Regions from separate parts of the Priestia sp. JSM ZJ58 genome, predicted to be linked through region 2. Evidence: predicted binding sites of a transcription regulator. Region 2 holds the regulator's gene; the other holds the start of a gene.
What was found. Region 2 encodes LexA, which represses DNA repair genes until DNA is damaged. Its sites were predicted from a motif close to CGAACATATGTTCG; they were not measured.
Positions count from the first base shown of each region.

Region 1: a site for LexA is predicted at 6,711-6,724, ahead of ACH6EI_RS08790 (YolD-like family protein). Genes of this name have one in related genera too.

Region 1 covers NZ_JBISEM010000001.1:1,638,428-1,649,502, reverse strand. The annotation lists gene ACH6EI_RS08820 (DUF3231 family protein) at 1-602, shown strand, start outside; gene ACH6EI_RS08815 (GNAT family N-acetyltransferase) at 839-1,369, shown strand; gene ACH6EI_RS08810 (SDR family NAD(P)-dependent oxidoreductase) at 1,411-2,160, opposite strand; gene ACH6EI_RS08805 (hypothetical protein) at 2,360-2,626, shown strand; gene cysI (assimilatory sulfite reductase (NADPH) hemoprotein subunit) at 2,676-4,397, opposite strand; gene ACH6EI_RS08795 (assimilatory sulfite reductase (NADPH) flavoprotein subunit) at 4,420-6,228, opposite strand; gene ACH6EI_RS08790 (YolD-like family protein) at 6,847-7,029, shown strand; gene ACH6EI_RS08785 (hypothetical protein) at 7,055-7,207, shown strand; gene ACH6EI_RS08780 (MDR family MFS transporter) at 7,243-8,850, opposite strand; gene ACH6EI_RS08775 (MarR family winged helix-turn-helix transcriptional regulator) at 8,873-9,325, opposite strand; gene ACH6EI_RS08770 (MerR family transcriptional regulator) at 9,484-10,233, shown strand; gene ACH6EI_RS08765 (GNAT family N-acetyltransferase) at 10,362-10,895, opposite strand; gene ACH6EI_RS08760 (hypothetical protein) at 10,940-11,075, opposite strand, start outside.
Region 2 covers NZ_JBISEM010000001.1:800,373-811,447, reverse strand. The annotation lists gene ACH6EI_RS04120 (ABC transporter transmembrane domain-containing protein) at 1-679, opposite strand, end outside; gene ACH6EI_RS04115 (YneF family protein) at 770-982, opposite strand; gene sirA (sporulation inhibitor of replication protein SirA) at 1,073-1,513, opposite strand; gene tkt (transketolase) at 1,663-3,669, opposite strand; gene ACH6EI_RS04100 (DUF896 domain-containing protein) at 3,837-4,067, opposite strand; gene ACH6EI_RS04095 (YneB family resolvase-like protein) at 4,137-4,805, opposite strand; gene yneA (cell division suppressor protein YneA) at 4,859-5,188, opposite strand; gene lexA (transcriptional repressor LexA) at 5,335-5,952, shown strand; gene ACH6EI_RS04080 (magnesium transporter CorA family protein) at 6,162-7,607, shown strand; gene ACH6EI_RS04075 (hypothetical protein) at 7,675-7,875, opposite strand; gene ACH6EI_RS04070 (ArnT family glycosyltransferase) at 8,158-9,663, shown strand; gene ACH6EI_RS04065 (GtrA family protein) at 9,684-10,079, shown strand; gene ACH6EI_RS04060 (glycosyltransferase family 2 protein) at 10,076-11,053, shown strand.

The DNA of each region.
Region 1 (11,075 bases), 840 kb from region 2:
ATCAATCCACACAAGTATTGTTAGAAACGGGTGTCATCGCAAAACCCCCATACGTTTCTATGCCGAAGGAAGTCCATTTTGTCCATGCGCAAAATTATATAGGCGGATTGAGCTGGTTTAGCGAAAAAAGATCGTTGAATACCATTGAAGTGTCACTTATTCAACATGCTGTTGATACAAATCTTGTAGGAATGCAGCTGATGATTGGTTTTGCTCAAGTAGCCAACAACAAAGAGGCACAGCAGCATTTTGTCAGGGGTATGAAGCTTTCGAAGAAAATTGAAACAGAATTAGGTGATATTTTACGCCATAGCTACATAGAACCTCCGGCTACTCATGCTGGAAAAGCGACGAATTCAACCGTTCCTCCTTTTTCAGATAAGCTGATGATGTACAATACGAGTCTTTTGAGTACGTTCGGTCTGGGGAGTAACGCCTTAGGAGGAGCCTTTAGTTTAAGAAGTGATTTGCCATTAAAGATGCTCCAGCTTGCAAAAGACATTTACAGTTTGGCAAAAGAAGGCGGAAAAATTATGATTCAAAACGGATGGCTTGAAGAGCCTCCTCAAATTGAAGATCGCAATCAGTTAACCAAGAAATAGGTTCTTTGCTACAGGAAAGCTAGCTGCTCTACGTACAGCTAGCTCTTTTTGTTTTTTTAGTATACTGTTTTTAGTGCTAGCACGTAACAAATGTTTGCGTTATTTAGAAGCTGTTCCTATCTTTTTCCTAGTCATTTAGCTCATATCTCTACTTAATTTATAACAGAAAAATAAAATAAAAGGGATTTTTTCCAAGCTGCCGAAATCTTTCTATATAAAATAGAAAGGAGAAAAATATGTTTCCTATTCTTTCTACACCTCGCACTAAACTGCGTGAAATAACAGAAGCGGATGCAGATACTATTTTCGACTGCTTTTCTCAGGAAGAAGTTATCAAATATTACGGGCAAGAAAAATTCACAACTTTCCAAGAAGCTTTGGTGCTGATTGATATTTTTGCTGAAAACTACAGAAATCAAAAAGGTTTGCGCTGGGGAATCGAACGGCTCGATACGGGGGAACTAATCGGGACAGTTGGATTGAATCAGTGGAACCAAAAGCATAAGCGCGCGGAAATTGGCTATGAGCTACACCCTCAGCACTGGAGTCACGACTATGCTTCGGAAGCTGCTTCGGCTGTTATGGCTTATGGATTTGATACCCTTCAGCTAGTGCGGATTGGAGCTGTTGTGTTTCTTGAAAACAAGGCATCTCAGCACGTGCTTGAAAAGCTCGGGTTTCAACAAGAAGGAGTGTTAAAAAACTATATGTATCAAAACGGAAAAGCTTACGATACGCTTGTTTATAGCTCCCTGCCTCCTACATAATAAAAAAAGGATTCTTTTTAAGAAAAGAATCCTTTTTCGTTTTATTTAAACGCCGCATACCCATCATCAGCCATTATGACACTGCCGTTTACAGCTCCCGCTTCTTCTAAGGACAGCAAATAAACCATATCTGCAATTTGTTTTGGATTAGTGAGCTCTCTGCTCATTGTTTTCGCTTTCATTCCTTCAATCATACCGTTGTCTTTATAGCCTTGAATAATAGGCGTATCAACAAATCCTGGCGCAACGGCGACGACGCGAATACCGTATTTAGCGAGATCTAGCGCAGCTGATTTTGTCATCATCACAACAGCTCCTTTTGTTGCATGATAAGCATACGTTCCGGGTGAGGCTAAGAAGCTAAAAATAGAGGCCGTATTGATAATGACACCTTTAATACCTAACTCTCTCATTTTCCTGCCTGCTGCCATAATCCCATATGTAACGCCGTGCTGATTCACATTAATAATACGGTGATATTCTTCTAAGTCTTGATCTAAAATAGATGTAGGACGTCCTATCCCTGCATTGTTAAACATCACATCAATTCGTCCAAATGTATTCACCGTTTTCTCAATCAGTGCTTCCACTTCTTCAAACTTGGTGACGTCCGTTTGCACAAATAAAGCGTGGCCTCCCGCTTCTTCAATTTTTTGAAGAGTCTCTTTGCCTTTCCCTTCATCATAATCACCAATGACCACGGCGTCTCCTTTTTGCGCAAACTTTAAGGCAGTTTCTTTGCCAATTCCGCTTGCTCCCCCTGTAATAACCGCTACTCGTTTTTGCTGCATGTTTCTCCCTCCTTGATAAAAATTCCTTTCTTTTACATTATAGCATTCTTTTTTTCTACCAGCCGTTTCTATTCATCACCTCATTGCTATGAAATTGGTTAAGTTAGGCATAGCCAAACGCCTTTTTTACTAAAAATCAGCGTGTGTACAAGCAGTCTGTGATTTTTTGCATTTACTATAGGGTAAGGAGGTGATGGCTATGCATGAACACACGGGTAATGTATCTATTCCGCGTCCTCCGGATGTGGTGACAATTCTGTGGGAGCGAAATCCTTTGGATAGACAAGCTCCTCGTACCATCGTAGAAGCAACGGTAATTGGCCGCGCAAATCCTTGCGGAGGCTCATTAGCTCAAGGTCAGCGCTACCGCACTGCAGCTCATTGTTTACTTGACAACGGCTTTGAACAAATTACTGCTGAAAGATTAGGGGTATTTGGAGTAGCTGTATTTATTAGAGAATACTAAAATAGAAAAAGGGACTTTTCTGTAAGTTAGAAAAGTCCCGTCATACGTATTATGCGTGGAAATTCGTGCCGTCTGTTACAGCTTCAATTACTCCAGCGCGGATGACAAAGTCACCAAAGTGCTCGCCTTCTTCTCTTTCTTTTGCATAGCGAGGAAGTAAGACGCGCAGTTCATTTAAAATTTCTTCTTCACTGATATTTTCACGATACATTTTGCTTAAGCGGCTGCCATCAAATGCTGCTCCAAGATACATATTGTATTTACCCGGTGCTTTACCAATAAAAGCAATTTCACCTAAAGCAGGACGTGCACAGCCGTTAGGACAGCCCGTCATACGAATCGTGATTTCTTTATCACGAAGACCGTTTTCATCTACAATTGCTTCAATTTTCTCAAGAAGAACTGGAAGATAACGCTCAGCTTCTGCCATCGCAAGCCCGCAAGTCGGAAGCGATACGCAAGCTAATGAGCTGCGGCGAAGAGCCGAATAATGCTTGCCGTCTGTTAATCCATACTGTTCAATCAAGTCACTAATTTGCTTTTTCTTTTGAGTGGATACGTTCGCGATAATTAAATTTTGATTGGCCGTTAAACGGAAATCACCGCTATGAACTTTTGCAATTTCACGAAGACCCGTCATAAGCTTATAGTCTTCAAAGTCAGCAATACGTCCACCTTGAACAAAAAGAGTAAAGTGCCATTTTCCTTTCACACCTTTTTCCCAGCCGTAGCGGTCTCCGTTATGATCAAAGTGATAAGATTTTGCTTCGTCTAAGCTCCAGCCCAGACGGTTTTCAAGCTCTTCTTTTACCGTTTCTAATCCAAGACGATCAACCGTGTATTTAAAACGCGCGTTTTTACGCACAGAGCGGTTTCCGTAATCACGTTGAATCGTAATGATTTTTTCCGCTACTTCTAGAATTTGGTCAGGTCGGCAGAAGCCAATCACTTTTGCAAGCTGAGGGTAAGTTGCTTTATCCCCGTGCGTCATACCCATACCGCCGCCGATTGCTACGTTAAATCCAACAAGTTTTTCGTCTTCTAAAATGGCAATAAAGCCAAGGTCTTGTGAATACACGTCAATATCGTTAGAAGGTGGCACAGCTACGCCAATTTTGAACTTTCTTGGCAAATAGAGCGGACCATACATTGGTTCCACTTCTTCTTCCACTTCCGGTGTGCTAATTACTTTCTCTTCATCTAGCCAAAGTTCGTGGTACGCTCTTGTACGAGGCAATAAATAATCACTTAATTTTTTTGACCATTCGAATACTTCAGCGTGCACTTCTGACTGATATGGATTCGGATTGCACATTACGTTACGGTTTACATCTCCGCAAGCTGCAATTGTGTCTAATAAAGAAGCATGAATTTCTTGAATCGTTTTCTTCATGTTCCACTTTAAAATTCCGTGCATTTGGAACGCCTGACGAGTTGTCAGCTTTAACGTTCCATTTCCGTATTTTTGTGCTAAATCATCCATCACTAGCCACTGTTCTGGTGTTGAAACACCGCCTGGCGTACGAACGCGAAGCATGAATTGGTAAGCTGGCTCTAGCTTTTGTTTTTGACGTTCATTACGAAGATCTCGATCATCTTGTAAGTAGCTTCCGTGGAACTTCATCAAACGATTATCGTCTTCAGAAATACCTGAGCTGATGCGGTCTAGCATTGTTTCTCCTAATGTACCGCGTAAATAATTACTTTCATCTTTTATGCGCTCAACGTCACTTGGAGGACCTTCGGGCGCTTTTAAAATTTTGTTTACCATGTTGAAAATCTCCTTTCAATCCTCAGTATACATCACGCTGATAACGTTTTTGTTTCTTCATTTCAGCAAGGTAAGCTTCCGCCTCTTCGCGGCTCATCTTGCCTTCTGTTTCAACAATTTCAACTAGCGTGTTGTGCACGTCGCGTGCCATATTTGTTTTATCTCCGCACACATAAAAAAATGCGCCTTCTTCTAACCACTGGAATAATTCTTTACTATGTTCAAGCATACGGTTTTGTACGTATACTTTTTCTTCAGTATCGCGTGAAAACGCCACGTCCATTTTCGTTAGCACGCCGTCTTTTAACCACTTTTGCCACTCTGTTTGGTAAAGGAAGTCTGTTACAAAGTGCTGATCTCCAAAGAACATCCATGACTTACCTTTTGCTCCTGTTTCTTCACGCTCTTGCATAAATGAGCGGAACGGAGCCACACCTGTACCAGGTCCCACCATAATAATCGGCGTTTCTTGGTTTTGAGGAAGCTTAAAGTTTTTATTGCTTTGAAGGTATACAGGAATCGTATCACCTGGCTGCAAACGTTCTGAACATAGGACTGAACAAACACCTTTACGCTCGCGTCCATGCGCTTCGTAACGTACTGCTCCAATTGTTAGATGAACTTCGTCAGGATTTGCTGACAAGCTGCTTGCAATTGAATAAAGGCGCGCTGGCATTTTGCGTAAAATAGCTACAAACTCTTGTGCTGATACGTTCCATGGGCCGAAGTCACGAACTAAGTCAATTACATCACGGCCTTGTGTGTATGCTTTTAATTCCTCGCGATTTTCTACAAGCGCTTTTAATTTATCATTTCCAGTAAGCTCAGCTGCTTGCTTTAAAAGCGGTTTTGTTAACACGGTAATTTCAAAATTAGAGGTTAGCGCTTCTCTAAGAGGACGCGTTTCTCCTTCTTTATTAACCGTTACACTTTCACTTGCATCCCACTTGAATTCGTTAAGAAGAAGATCAACAAGCTCAGGATCATTTTCAGGATAAATACCTAAACTGTCTCCTGGTTCATACGTCAAACCTGAACCTTCTAGAGATAGTTCTAAGTGTCGCGTTTCTTTATTTGATCCGCGGCCGTTCAAGTTTAAGTTCTCAAGCACTTCTGCTTTAAAAGGATTTGTTCTTGAGTACGGCGAAGTTCCTGCAGGAGCTTCCGCCGGAACAGCTGCCGAAGCGCTGTGTCCTTTCGCTTCGCTTAATCCGTCAATAACACCTTTAAGCCATTTATTTGCGGGCTCTTCAAAATCTAAATCACAGTCAACGCGCGGATACAGTCTTTCACCGCCAAGTTCTGCTAAGCGCACATCAAATTCTTTCCCTGTTTGACAGAAAAATTCGTATGAGCTGTCTCCAAGCGACAAGACAGAAAAACGGAAATTTTCAAGCTTTGGCGCTCGACGGCCGTGAAGAAATTCGTGGAAAGATAGCGCGTTATCAGGCGGCTCTCCTTCTCCATGTGTACTTACAACAATTAATAAATTTTCAAGTTTCTTTAAAGTATTTGGTTTGAAATCATTCATAGAAGATACAGTTACATTAAAACCTTTTGCTTCAAGCGTTTTGCCTGTATTTTCAGCAAGACCTTGAGCATTTCCTGTCTGTGATCCGTAAAGAATCGTTACGTCTTTTGAAATCGTCTGCTCCGCTTGAGCAGGCGCTGCTGTAGAAACGTCTGGCGTTCCTTCGGCAGACGTAGATTGAGATGCTGTTAAATAACCACTCAACCACATTTTTTGTGCTTCTGTTAATGTCGGCAGAAGGCGATTAAGCAAATCTGCTTGTTCTTGATTAAAAGGGCTGTTTACTACCTTAAGTTGCAACACTGTCCACCTCACAAAAATATATAATTTAAATATGTATGCTTTTACGAATCATCTTCAACAACATGTAATACCTGTGTCTAATTAATCAATGATGTTTCCCTTCATACATTATTATTCCTATAGATTATATCAAATTTAATTATATAAATCATTAGAAAATTCTTATCAAATTCGTCTACCTGCATTTTATCGGAGAAGAATAAATTAGTAAAATACATATAATTGATAGATAGTATTAAGATCATTAATAATTGAAGCTGTCGTTACGTCTTTTTGTAAATGCAGTTACTTCCATATCTGCTCATTCTACATCCTTCACACGAATATGAATATTTTGTAATTTTTAGAGAAGTTTTGTAGAAAAGGTTTTCTTTCTCATCAGAATGTTACATAATAAATGTAACATTAATCCTTTTAAAAAACACTATACGTAAAAGACAGTATATTCTGAAATTTAGGACAGTTTATAGGTGAGCTAGCAACCTTTTATTCGATCTATTCATACACATTGAAGAATATAAAGGGAAGCCTGCAGTACATACCGTTCCCTTTTGCTCATCTCAAATGAAAGGACTGGCTTTTAATCAGGTAATCTTTTTTAAGGAGGCTTCTTGAATGTTTTTACGAGAATTAACGAAAAGTGGGACGATAACTGTTTCTTACTATAAAGATGGAACGTTGCAAACGTGCAAAGGCCGCGTGCACAATTTAAATCTCCATCAGCAAATTCTATCCGTAAAAGACGAAAATGAAGCCGTTGTTTCCCTTTTGCTTTCTGATATTAAATCCATTCATTAGTATGTAAAATTAAGGAGGAATTACTATGTGGAAAGATAATAAGCAAGCGCTTACAGATTTTGTGACGGAAGATCGGTTTGAACTGAACTTATATTTATCGTATTTGCTTGATCAAATTTCGTATGACACGTCTAAACAATCCCCTTTTCTTCGCAAGCCTAATGAAACAACTAGTTAATATAGAAAAAAAGCGCACAAATTTGTGCGCTTTTTTTAATGTGATGGCTCTACTTCAGCAATGCCTTCTTCTGGTTTTTCTTCGGCTTTTTTATTTGAAAGCTTGATCTGTCTTAAGAACAATGTGCATACCGCTCCTAAAATAATAAAAGCTAAGCCCATGAAAAAGACGCTGTGCAATGCGCTCATTAGCGAGGTCTTCAAAATAGGCACAATGCTGTCTGAAAGCGCAGCTGGAATACTCTTTAGCGCCTCAGGACTAAACAGCATCTGCAGCACACTTTCAGGATTCGTATCAATCGCTTTTTTGAACCCGTCGGCAAAAGCGCTTGCTTGAGCAGGCAATGAGTTTAAATATGGAACGAGTTTGTCAGTAAGAAGCGTACCTGATTTGGCGTTCATTATCGCTCCTAAAATGGTAATACCGAACGTTCCTCCAATTGAACGGAAAAATTGACTTGATGATGTAACAACACCGAGCTCTTCTTTTGAAAAGCTTTCTTGAAGAGCAAGCGTTAAAATTGGCATCACAAGCCCCATTCCTAAACCGATTATGGCCATATAAGAAGTGGCAACAAGCTTGCTAGTATGAAGGTCTAATGTTGTTAACAAGAAGAACCCTCCTGCCATAATGAGCATACCCGTAACGATTTGAGGTTTGATTCCAACTTTATAAACAAGCTGTCCTCCAATAATACTTGTTACAATCATTGAAATCATCATCGGTGTCATAATGGTACCTGATTCTGAGGCGCTTACTCCAACGATTCCTTGCATAAAGAACGGAACAAATGTAATAGCTCCGAACATGCCAATGCTCATAAAAAAGCCTATGATGTTTAAAAGCGTAAACGTTCGGTTCTTAAATAAATACATCGGAAGAATTGGTTCTTTAGCTTTCGTTTCCACAATAATAAAGCTTATAATCCCAGCAATAGCAAGTGCAAACAAACTAATAATCTGCCAAGAGTTCCAGTCGTAGTCTTTTCCTCCAAAACTCAGGGCAAGAAGCAAGCTTACTACTCCGATAACCATTGTGAACATACCAGCTACATCGAATTTAACAGGTCCTGTATGTTTTTTTCCTTGAAGTCCGAGCGCAATAAAAACGGTAGCGAGTATCCCTACCGGCAAGTTAATGTAAAACACCCATTTCCAGTTCAGTGAATCAACAATCCATCCGCCAATTTGCGGACCGATGACAGAAGCAAGACCGTAAATTCCTCCGAATACTCCTTGAAACTTTGCTCGTGCTTTTCCTGTAAATAAATCGCCGATTACAATCATTGCCATCGGCATCATAACGCCGCCGCCAATTCCTTGTAATGCACGGAATAAAATAAGCTCTGTCATGTTATTTGCCATCCCGCATAAAGCAGAAGCCACCATAAAAATAATAAGTCCTGTAACATAAATTACTCTGCGTCCTACTAAATCAGCGAGCTTTCCTGCAATCGGAACAACCGTTGTTGACGTTAATAAATAGGCTGTTGTCAGCCATGTCATCATGCTTAAACCACCAAGATCTCCTACGATTCTTGGCATAGCTGTTCCGACAATGGTTCCATCAAGTGCAGAAAAGAACATCGCAATAATTAACCCAATTAATAAAAGCGTGCGCTTTGAATTTTTTTGATTTTCCATCGTGTGTCTCTCCTCTTTTTTGTTACTGCTGCTTATCTTTATAAGAAGCAGCTGATGTTGCAAGCTTTTTCGTAATAGAAGCCATCATGGAAAGCTCTTCTTCTGTTAGATGCAAAAGGTAGCGGTCCATAATGGCTTTTCGACCATTTAGCACGTCTTCAAGTTTGCGATGCCCAAACTCCGTTAAGGTAATGTCAACAACTCTTCTGTCTTCTTTATTGTGTTCTCTTACAACAAAATTGTGCTGTTCAAGACGATCCACTAAAAGAGTCACGGCGCTCGGTTTTACATCCATTAGCTCTGCAATTTGAGAAACCTTACTGCTCCCTACTTTCTTTAAATAAGAAAGAACAAATAATTGCGTAGGAGTCATCTCATGCTCATTAAGGCTCTCCATCATTTCGGGCTGCATTTTTTCAAATAGCACTTGAAGCGATGAACGAATCTCCCCAAGATACTGATTGCTTTTTGTCACATCTATTCCTCCAGGCTTGCTTATTTATTTCATGTTATAAATAGTTAATGCTAATTAACTATAAATGCATATAAACTAAAAGTCAATTATTTCTTTTTTAGTGTTGACCCTTACGCTGCGTTATATTTTATAGTAGATTTCAGAAGGGAGATGAAAGAATGAACAGAAAAGTAAAAGAAGTGGCTGACTTAGTAGGAATCAGCGTCCGCACGCTGCATCACTATGATGAAATCGGGCTATTAAAACCTGATGCTGTCAGTGAATCCGGCTACCGGCTTTATTCACCGGCTAATCTTGATATGCTTCAGCAAATATTATTTTTTAAAGAACTTGGCTTCCCTTTAAAACAAATTCAGGAGATTATAACAGACCCAACATTTAATCGCACAGAAGCGTTGATACTGCAAAAAAACATGCTGATTGAAAAACGCAGTCGGCTCGATCAAATGATTGCAACCATTAATAAAACGATTCAATATGAAAAAGGAGCGATTGAAATGAACGAAAAAGAGCGGTTTAAAGGGCTGGATTTTTCGCATAACCCATACGAAGAAGAAGCCCGGAAGCGCTGGGGAAATCAGCGCGTAGATGAAGCGAATGAAAAAGTACAAAGCTTTTCACATGAAGAACAGCAGCGCATGTCAAACGAATGGGAAAGTATCTACACTCACTTAGCTTCTCTGCGTGATCTGTCACCATCCTCTACAGAAGCTCAAAAAGCCATTGACCAATGGTATCAATTTTTAAATAAGAACTTTGGAACGTATTCGTTAGAAGCCTTTAAAGGTCTTGGAGAGATGTATGTACAAGATGAGCGGTTTACAGCCAACATCGATCGCTACGGAAAAGGATTAGCGAAATTCATGAACGAGGCGATGAGTACATTTGCTGATGCTAAAAAACAATAAATCAAAAGAGATTGAGATATAACTACATCCATTATATGAAGCCTACGTTCATCACCACAATGGAAAAATCCGAACGATTCATCGTTCGGATTTGCATTCACTTAACATACTTTTGTCTCAGCCTCTTTTTATAAGTGAAGACCCATAAGCATTGTATTATAGTAGACGCCATTTATATAGGTGTCTTTTTCTTTTAATCCTTCTGTTTGAAACCCTAGCTGTTTGTATAAAGAAATAGCTCTTTGATTATCTTCTCGCGTTACAAGTTCGATTTTTTTTGTTTGTTTATTCATACGTGCCCATTCAATCAGCTCAATCATTAGCTGTCTTCCTAGCCCTAGCCCGCTATAAGCATTCTCTACCACGATACCAAGGGTACCCACATGCTTATTACGCGGGTTTTGAGACGAGGTGATGGATGCAATACTAATGATTTCTTCTTCTTTTTCAGTCACGACTATAAGAGAGTTTTGCTCTTGTTTTACAGAAGCTAAAAACACTTCATACTCTGAAACTGGTCTAAGAAACTCCCCTTCTCCAAATGAAAGAAAATCACTTTCTCCTCCCACTCGATTGTAAAAAGCAATCATTTTCTCTGCGTCTTTTGATTCTGCTTCTCGAATGGTGACGCCTATACCATTCTTTAATGTACGTAAACTCATATATCTATCTTCCTTTTAGTTATTCTTGTTTGCCTATATGGGTTTTAGCGCTGTTTTTCTCTCCACTGACCTAACCACATGCGATTCCCTAAAGCCGTAAAATCATTTTCGTCGGCGTAGCGTTCAATGACGGAAAGCGCGTTGTCCTCAAGCATTGGTGAATAGCTCATAATTTCTAAA
Region 2 (11,075 bases):
ACTTCATACGAAATTCTTCGACATCAGCTGCTTCTTCCCCAAACGTCTTAATGACTTTAATTCCGCTAATGCTTTCTTGAACCTTATCATTTAAAGTAGAAAATGCTGCTTGTGCGTGATGAAACCGCGCATGAAGCAATGTACCATAGTAACTTGTTAAAACGGCCATAAGCGGCATAGGAATAAGGCAAATAAGCGTTAATTTCCAGCTGATTGTTAGGGCCATTGTGCATAGAACAAGCCCTCCTGTGACAATGGAATCCACGAGCGTCAAAACGCCCGAACCTGCAGTTTGTTGAATAGCTTGAATATCATTCGTTGCATGGGCCATCATATCCCCAATTCGCCGCCGCTGATAAAAGGCCTGATTCATCCTGGTAAAATGAGTGTAGAGGGTATTTCTCAGCTGCTTGGCTAGTTTAACAGATGAACCAAATATCATAATACGCCATATGTATCTTGTGAAATAGGCCACAACAGCAGCTCCTAGCAAAATGCCAACCATCTGCATTAAGCGCTTTCCATTCAGCGTCCCTTCTTTAATGCCATCTACCGTTAAACCAATAATTTTAGGCGGGAGAAGTTCTAATGCTGCCACAATAATGAGCAGCGCTATCCCCGTTATGTAAGACTTTTTTTCCTGTTTGAAAAACCACCATAACTCTCGAAAAATTTTCATCGTATCCCCCTAGCCCCACAACCATTTTCTTATCTCTATCATAAAACAAAAGACACCCTTCTGAATAGAGAGTGTCTGTCCAATTAACCATTATTTAATTTGGCCGTTCATTGCTTTCATCATTTGGTTAATTTTTTTCTGCGATGGTTTCATGCCCATTTGCATCATCATCATTTTTAACATTTGTTCATTAATTGGTGGATTTTTCTTCAGATAGCTCATCATATACTTACGAGCAATGAAAAATCCTAGCGCTATCCCAACAATTAATGCTAGAACACCAACTAGAATATACATTCCCATGGTATTACTTCCTCCTTCATGTTGTCTAACTTACAGTGTACTAGACCATACGCTATTATACAATATTTCCGTTCCAATTTCCTTAAATAATTACACAAATTTTCTTGTTTTCACAGGCCTCAGCCAGCCGTATTCATCCGTTCCATAATTCACTGCTAAAAAACAAGGATCTAGCTTGCGTAATACTTCAAAAAAAGCTGTCTCAGCATCAACATTGCCATCTCCTTCAATTGTTATACAGCGATTCGTTAATTTTATAGATGCTCGACTTTTTTTATGAGGATATTCCAGCACAAACGTCTCTTGATGAGTAAAAAAATGAGGATAATGAGAAAACGCCTGAAGTAATTCTCGTTGAATAAATGAATTGGGCAGTTGGCGAGTAATGTAATGAACTTGTTTTTGTAAATGCGTTTCCTGCAAGTGACGTTTCATTTTATATTCAATCAGCAGCTGATAAATGAGCTTTTCTCTTCGAAAATAGGATGATGCAACTTCTTCCTCCATTAAATATACTTCATACGTTCTCACGATTCATCCTCCCTTTCGGCTCGTTCTTTTTTGTACCATTATACCGAATGGTGTACGCAATGCTTGTCTATCGATGAAAAAATTTCTTTGTTTTTTTGTCGAAAAAAAAGAGCAGACCATAGGAGTCTGCTCTTTCTTGTGAAAAAGAATTATGCATTAAGCAAGCTTTTCACTTTTGCTACTACATTTTCAACTGTAAAACCAAATTCTTTCATGATTGTTTCACCAGGAGCAGATGCACCGAAGTGATTAATACCAAGAACTTGTCCCTCGTCTCCAACATAGCGTTCCCAGCCAAGTGTAGAAGCCATTTCAATACCTAAACGTTTTTTCACTGATTTAGGGATAACACTTTCTTTGTACTCAGCAGATTGCTCTTCGAAACGATCCCATGCAGGCATACTTACTACAGATACATCAATGCCTTCTGCAGCTAATGCTTTTTGTGCTTCTACTGCTAGGCTTACTTCAGAGCCTGTTGCAAGTATTAATGCATCCGCTTGGTCTTTACCAGCTTTAGATACAACGTACGCGCCTTTAGACACGCCTTCGTATGCATTTTCTTTTGTACCTTCAAGCGTTGGCAAGTTTTGACGAGTCAATACAAGCGCCGTTGGGCGGTCAGTTGATTCTAATGCTAAGCGCCATGCAGCAGCTGTTTCATTTGCATCTGCAGGACGAACCACTGAAAGACCTGGCATTGCACGAAGTGATGGCAATTGTTCAATTGGCTCATGTGTTGGGCCGTCTTCTCCAACTGCGATACTGTCATGTGTGAATACATATGTTACAGGAAGCTTCATTAAAGCTGCTAAGCGAATTGCTGGGCGAAGATAATCAGAGAATACAAAGAATGTTCCTCCGAATACTTTTACACCGCCGTGTAGAGCCATACCGTTTAATGCAGCTCCCATTGCAAATTCACGTACACCGAACCAAATATTACGTCCGCTGTAATCAGCTGCAGTGAAGTCTTCTGAACCTTTAATCATTGTTTTATTTGACCCAGCTAAGTCAGCTGAACCGCCGAAGAATTGAGGTACAGCTTGTGCTACTGCGTTTAATACTTCTCCAGAAGAAGCACGGCTAGCTAAGCTTGAACCCGTTTCGTATGCTGGAAGCGTTTCTTCCCAGCCTTCCGGTAACTTTCCTTCTACTGCTAGTTCAAATTGACGACCTAGTTCAGGATATTTTTCTTTATACTGTGCAAATACATCGTTCCATTCGTTTTCTTTCTTTTGGCCATCTTCAGCAATTGTAGCTTTGAAGTGAGCATACACTTCTTCTGGCACATAGAAATCTTCTTCAAATGTCCATGCATAAGCTTCTTTTGTTAATTTTGTTTCATCGGAACCTAATGGAGAACCGTGCACGCCAGAAGTACCCGCGTGGTTTGGAGAACCAAATCCGATTGTTGTTTTTACTTCAATTAGCGTTGGGCGTGTTAAATCGCCTTTTGCTTCTTCAATTGCGTTTGCAATCGCTGTCAAGTCATTGCCGTCTTCAACGCGAATTACTTGCCATCCGTAAGCCTTGAAACGATCTTCTACGTTCTCAGAGAACGAGCGATCTAAATCTCCGTCTAAAGAAATATCATTTGAATCGTATAAAACAACTAAGCGTCCTAATTTTAAGTGTGCCGCTAATGAAGCTGCTTCAGCAGATACACCTTCCATTAAGTCTCCGTCACCACAAATACCATACGTAAAGTGGTCTACAATTTCTAAACCTTCTTTGTTGTATGTTTCAGCTAAATGACGTTCTGCCATTGCTTTACCAACAGCCATTGCAATACCTTGTCCTAGTGGACCAGTTGTTGCATCAACACCTGCTGTATGACCGAACTCTGGATGACCTGGTGTTTTGCTTCCCCATTGACGGAAGTTTTTAAGGTCTTCAATTGATAAGTCATATCCAGCTAAATGAAGCAAGCTGTATAATAGTGCCGATCCGTGTCCTGCTGATAATACAAAGCGGTCACGGTTGAACCAGTTTGGATTCTTTGGATTGATGTTCATAAATTTTGTCCACAATGTATATGCCATTGGAGCAGCTCCCATTGGCATACCTGGGTGACCTGAATTTGCTTTCTCAATCGCATCGATTGATAAAGTACGAATTGTTGCAATCGAAAGATCTTCAATACGTTGTGTCATACTCTTCATTCCTTTCAAAACTATGTACATATGTTATCATACTAATGATTTGCTTATTTGTACAATACTTGAACCAAAAAAATTTCCACTTTTACAGTTTTTGTGTGCCTTATTAAAAATATACAAAAAACTAGAGGGAACTCTCCCTCTAGTTTTACTAGAACGTCTTAGTGAAGACGCTTCTTTTTGCTCTCTTTTAACTTCTTAGGCGTAACATCTTTACCTTCCTCGTCCACAACTTTAATCGTATGAAGGTGGTTTGTCATAGATTGTCGGAAAACTTTTAAATATTCCTGACGTAGCTCTTGCTGTTCTTTCGCTTCAGATTCTGTCAGACCTTCAGCCTTTGCCTTTTTTGAAAGAGCATTAATACGAGCAAGTTTATCTTTTGATAGCATATAAAACCTATCTCCTTATAATCAATAATTAAAATTACCGAACCGTTCCGGCAACATGTAGTCATCTTACTAAATCTCTTTCGTTTTATCAAGAGATTGAGCACTCTCTTGATACTCTTGATAGCGACGATGTACCGTTGCTTTTGAAATATTATAACCAAAACCTTTTAGCGTAACTGAAATTTCAGCAAAGGTTAAGCCGTTATGACGAAGGCGGACAATTTCTTCAATCGGCGCTTCTTTTTTTTCTCTTCCTGAGTTAACTCCTTGATTTTTTAAATTTTGCTGCGGACGATAACCGTTTTCTACGGCTCTTTTCATTCCTCTTTTAATTTTAGCGTTATGTAATTTCCGCTGATGCTCTTCCACTAAGCTAATAATATCTAACACCATCGAATCAGATTCTGAAAGCTGAAGCTGACCTTGATGACTAATCGTATAGATCGTAGCATTTTCTTTATGAAAAGCATGAAGAAGCGCAATTCGGGCATTTCCTCTGCCTAATCGCGTTTCGTCTTGAATGAGCAGCACAGATATTTTTTCTTCTTTCATTGTATGAAGAACATCCAATATACCCTCTCTGTCTACGTCATATCCGCTTGCTTTTTCCATTACGACTTTTTTTACGTTTAGATGGTGAAGATCAGCAAGCTTTTTTAATTCTTCTTGCTGGCGCTGTAAAGATGTTTCTTGGGTTTTTTTATCCGTACTTACACGGCAATAAATAATGGCGTCCACTTTTATCACGACCTTTTCGGCTTCTAACAATATTCAGGAACGGCCGTTACACACTACTGTTCAATTGCCACTTGATTATGTAACTCTTTTTTTAAAACAGGAATATATAATTTATCTCCAGGAGATAAAGACTGGGCAGTGTCTGAGTTTAGATCATTGACGTCTTCAACCCATTTGACAAATTCATTGGTGGTCAAATGATGGTGATTATGATACTTGTTGGACAAGTCCCAAAGCGTATCTCCTTTTGTAATAGTAACCGTTGAATATTTGTCTAAATCTACTTTATCCGCTCCTAAAACCAGCGTCAATACATATGTAAGTGCAGCGATAACTGCAAAAAAAATAGCGTAATGTTTCATAGAATGTAAGAATTGGTGCATATTATGATCCCCCTATCAGAATATATGTTCTTATTTTATTGAGAACATTTGTTTCTGTCAATGGAATTCTTCGAACTTATGTTTGTATATTGACACATCACGTGGTATAATTCACCTAAAGAATAGCTAAAATCGAGGTGAAAAATATGAAGCTATCAAAACGTCAACAAGACATACTAGATTTTATTAAGCACGAAGTAAAATTAAAAGGTTATCCGCCTTCTGTTCGTGAGATTGGGGAAGCGGTGGGATTAGCCTCTAGCTCCACTGTACACGGGCATTTAGCTCGTTTAGAAAGTAAAGGGTTAATTCGCAGAGATCCAACAAAACCAAGAGCAATCGAAGTTCTTCAACTAGACGAAGTAAACATCCCTAAAAGCAATGTCATTAATGTTCCTGTTATCGGTAAAGTAACAGCGGGTCTTCCTATAACAGCCGTTGAAAATGTGGAAGAATATTTCCCTCTTCCAGATAAATTCGTTTCTCCAGATGATCATGTATTTATGCTTGAAATTATGGGAGAAAGTATGATTGAAGCAGGTATTCTAGATGGCGATATGGTAATCGTACGTCAGCAGCAAACTGCTAATAACGGAGATATTGTGGTCGCTATGACCGAGGACAACGAAGCAACGGTAAAACGTTTCTTTAAAGAAGAAAATTTCGTTCGTTTACAGCCTGAAAATTCAACGATGGCGCCTATTATTCTTCGCCACGTAACGATTTTAGGAAAAGTCACTGGTGTATATCGCACGATTCACTAATCACACACTGTATGTAAAACCAACTAATCATGATGTTAGTTGGTTTTTTACGTTTGTTTTCTAAAAAAATTGGCATATTATAAATGATACGTCGAATCATTACAGGCAGGTAGAGCGGTTTTTATAAAGCCTGTTTTACCTTTTACTTTCTGTCTGCATTTTTTCGACTCTCAAAAAAAATACAACCGACTATAAGAAGGATGTAGTTTATGACCAATACACCAAGGAAAACAGAACCATTTCAAACTATTATGCCTACCAAAGCAATGAACATGTTTCTTTTTCCTTTTTCCTTTGATCGAAAAAATAAAGAGCAGCTTGTTCATGCACTAGAAGCAAATATGTTTGAGTTTTTTTCCATTCAAAACAAACATGTAGAAAAAGAATACTACGGAGAACAGTATTACGTATCTCATGATAGCTTGGATCAATATTTTCTTCCTTACATTGAATGTATTCTATTTCCTGATTCGTGCGAAAAAGAAGGCTTGCTTCGATTTTCAAAAAAAATAGACCATACCGTTACGCTACAAACTTCCTCCACCACCGTGTCTAGCAACGTGCTGTCTGTGGATGTTTTTTTATGTCCTTTTGAAATTGGCGTCATGACCATTCGCACTGAGATGAGTCATAATCATTACACCTATGATGACATTTTAGAATTCATGAATCATTTTCGTGTATTAGAACCGAAGCTTGCTGAAGAGCATGGATCCACCATTACCTATGAACATCATCGCTATAGCAAAGTACAGGATTATATTTTTTCACAGCTCGCGCCATTTTTGAACGAACACATCAAAAAAGAAGCGACGCGTGAACAGCACGTCGGGAGTCTTCCTTATTTTATCGATGAACGGATGTTTGTATTAAGTTATGTAACGGTAAATCAAGAGCAAGAGATTAACTCCACAACTTTATTTCGTACTGGGCAGCTAAATAGCTATACGCCTGACGGGAAACCGTTTATCTCTGCACACAACCATGAGTATATTAAAACGTATAATACCAAACACGTGTATTCCAGATGGGCTCCTGAAACCTATTACGTTATAACAGACCATGTGTTTTCGTGTATTTCTAAATCGACAGACTCTAAAACGGATCAGCTTTTGATGAATCATCTATTTGGCCAACATTACTATAATTTATTTTTGCATTTTTTCTATAAAATCGTGTTGCTAAAACTATCCTATGAGTATTCTCAGCTCACGTTTCATAAAAATTCAGAGGGCATCGAGCGACTAATTCGCTCTATTACTGTATTTTCAGGTAAATATTTATTTTTAGAAATTAGCTCTCGCACGGAAGGTCAAGAGTTTTCTGAGCTCTTTAAAAAAATCTTCCACATCAATTCTCTTTATCAAGAAGTCAAAGAAACCCTTGGTACTTTGTATCAAAATCAAGAGAAAATCGCGGCCAAGCGTCACAATTACTTATTATTAATTTTAACGATTTATACCGTTCTTTCCGGTATTTACGGAATGAATTTAGTTATTAGCAAGCTAAAGGGAAACATCAATTGGGATAGTATGAAGCAGTTTTCTATCTTTGAATATATCGCTTTAATAGTAGCTTTATCAGGAATTCTGATCAGCATTAGTCTCGGAGTGAGTTCCCTATGGAATTTATTAAAAGATCGATTTAAAACATAAAAGCTGTTCGCATCAGAAAATACATTATAAAAAAGAAGAGATTGAGACATAACTAAACCAAGCAAGTCTAAAGGGAAACAAATGAAATAAATAAGCTAGCAGGGATTGCTTGTGACATCGCAGTTGATTTCCGTGCAAGACTTCGCTTTCCGCGGGCGGCCGGTGAGCCTCCTCGTCGCTTGCGCTCCTGCGGGGTCTCACCCCTTCCGCTTTTCCCGCAGGAGTCTTCGTCTTGCCCTCCAATCAACTGCTGGAAAGAACTAAACAAATGAAACCTACGTGCACCATAAAAAACGAACCACTAATCAAACATGATGATTAATGGTTCGTTTTTCGCTTCGACTAAAATCCTTTTTTCCCAACCTCTTTTATCTATTACTAAATCACTGCCTACTCCACTGAACCTTTTATTACACGTTGTGCCGCTGTTGTAATTTCAGAACAATCTAACATTATACTCTATAAGAAAAATATATACAAAATAATAAAATATGGTATCATAGGGTAGGAATTTTGTACCTTATCTTTGAAATAATTTGCAGGAGGTAATATGCTTAACTCATTTTTATCCAAAAGCCTGATTCTTTTATGTGTCATGATTCTTACATGGTCTCTATGGGGCAGTTATAGTGCGATGACAAATTCATTGGACTTAAAAGGCTTGGCTTTAAGTAATTCATTTATTATTGAAGGAATATGTATCACTTTCCTTGTCATTTTTCTAATAGCTATTGCAAGTAGATACATGAACAAAACTGTTTTTTTTATTTCACTGATTGTTTTGACCTTAGGTGTTCGATTAGCATGGATGCTTTCTGTTCAAACACCTGTAAAATCTGACTTTCTTGTCATGTTAGATGCCGCACGTAATATCGCAAAAGGAAATTATGAATTTAACCAAAGCGTTTATTTCACTACATGGGTATATCAGCTAGGCTTTTCATTCTATGAATCTATTGTTATTCGCTGTTTTGGAGATAGCATTTTTACATTAAAATTGTTAAATATTTTTTATTCTACTGGAACCGTTATTTTTATTTATCTAATTGGCGCTAAAGTATTTAACGAACTTGCTGGGAGAATGGCAGCTTTCCTATATGCGTTCTACATTCCGAACATTCTCTACAGCTCAGTGTTAACCAATCAGCATTTAGCTACTTTTTTATTTTATGCAGCTTTTTACCTTATTATAAAAAGATTTGCTCATAACAAGTTTAGCTGGCTTTATATTGGTCTTCTATTGTCGTTAGGAAATTTAATGCGCCCTCTGGGACCCATTATTATCGTTGCTGTTTTCATTTATTTCATCTTGCAAATTCTTCAACCTTACATTAAAGCGAAGGATGCTGCTGAGTTAAAAACTCGTCGAAAGAAAATAGGAAAAAACCTCGTAGGCGTACTGGCTACTTTTTTTATTGCAAATGCGCTGATCAACTACTCTTTTGTAGCGAGCGGTATTTCTAAATATCCTTTAAGTAACAGAGATCCTTTATGGAAATTCGTTATTGGCTTTAATTATGAAACAAGCGGTTCTTATTCTTCAGAGGATGCTAGTCGTTTTATGGGTATGCCAATTGGAGAAAAACGAGCTGAAGCAGAAAAAGAAGTAATTAAAGAGCGAGTAGCAGATAAAGAGCAACTTTTAGATCTCTTTCACATTAAATTCCTGAATATGTGGGGAGGAACGGATGCATCTACATTTTGGAGTATTTCATTAACTCCTCAAGAAGATGTACCTTTTAATAAAGAGAAATTAATTAGTGCTGCTCAAAGTTATGAAAGAATCATTTACGTTTCAACTACTATTCTTTCCATTATTGGACTTATATGTTTATTCCTGAAGAAGCAGGATAAATATCCGTATACACTGTTTTTATTACTAATCATAGGATACGTTCTTATTCACTTGCTTATTGAAATTCAAACTCGCTATCGATTCTTTATTTTCCCAAGCTTTATGCTGCTCGAAGGGTTTGGTATTTCAGTGATTCTATCTTATTTACTAGTACGGTTTACTAAAAATAAGACCCAGGCAAAATGTGAAGAGATAAATTAAATGGAAGGGATTATGCAACCGTGATAAAATTCCTGAAATTCGGATTTGTAGGTATAATGAATACCCTGCTCACTATTATCAGTTACTTAGCACTGATTCATTTTGATATGAATTATATATTGGCTAACGTACTATCCTATTTCATTGGCGTCATAAACAGCTACTATTGGAACAAATCGTGGGTGTTTCAAGCAACTGTACATAAATGGATGTTAGCTCAATTTTTCATCGTAAACCTTATTACTTTAGCAATTAATACATCTTGCTTATTCCTTCTTGTACACTATACACCTGCTAATCCGATAATTGGACAACTGTTGTCTACTTGTATAGGAATGTTTTTTAATTTTTTTCTTAATAAAATATGGACGTTTAAGCACACAAACAATCACTCGATAGGAGGTAGTAAAGCATGAAAGAACTAATTTCAATCGTGGTACCTATGTATTTTGAAGAAGAAGTAGCTAATGAATGCTATAATCGCTTGCTTTCCGTCATGCATGAAAATCACATTAACTATGAATTCATTTTCGTCAATGACGGCAGTACAGACCGAACAATTGAAATCTTAAAGGACGTAGCAGCTATGGATTCTAACGTAAAAATTATTGATTTTGCCCGTAATTTCGGGCACCAAACTGCCGTCACAGCAGGTATTGACTATGCTCAAGGTGATGCTATCGTAATTATTGATGCTGACTTACAGGATCCGCCTGAAATGATTCCTGAATTAATTGCTAAATGGCAGCAAGGCTATGAAATTGTATACGCAAAGCGCAAGAAGCGAAGCGGAGAGACCTTTTTTAAATTGACAACGGCTAAGTATTTTTATCGCTTTTTAAATTATATGTCCGATATTGAAATCCCAAAAGACACGGGAGATTTTCGTATTATCGACCGAAAAGTTGCGGACGTATTCAAAAAAATGACTGAACGCAATCGTTTCGTAAGAGGAATGATGTCTTGGATCGGCTTCAGGCAAACATATGTAGAATATGAGCGCGATGAGCGTTTTGCTGGTGAAACAAAATATCCTTTAAAAAAGATGATCAAGTTTGCTTCAGATGGAATTATTGGGTTTTCAACGAAACCTTTACGTTTAGTAATGGTTATTGGCTTGTTATCAGTTTTTGTATCACTTCTCGTTTTAAGTTATTCGATTGTTGTTTGGCTGATAGGTGAAAATATTCAGCCTGGCTGGACTTCGATTATGGTAGCTATCACTTTCTTTAGCGGTATTCAGCTACTTGGTTTAGGTCTAGTGGGACAATACATCGCAAGAATTTACGATGAAAGTAAAAATAGACCTATTTACGTTGTACGTGAAACTATTAACTTTTCTGCGGCTTCAACAGATTCTCAAAACGTGCGTGAAAAAGTATATAGCTAAAAAAACAAGGAAGAAAACAACT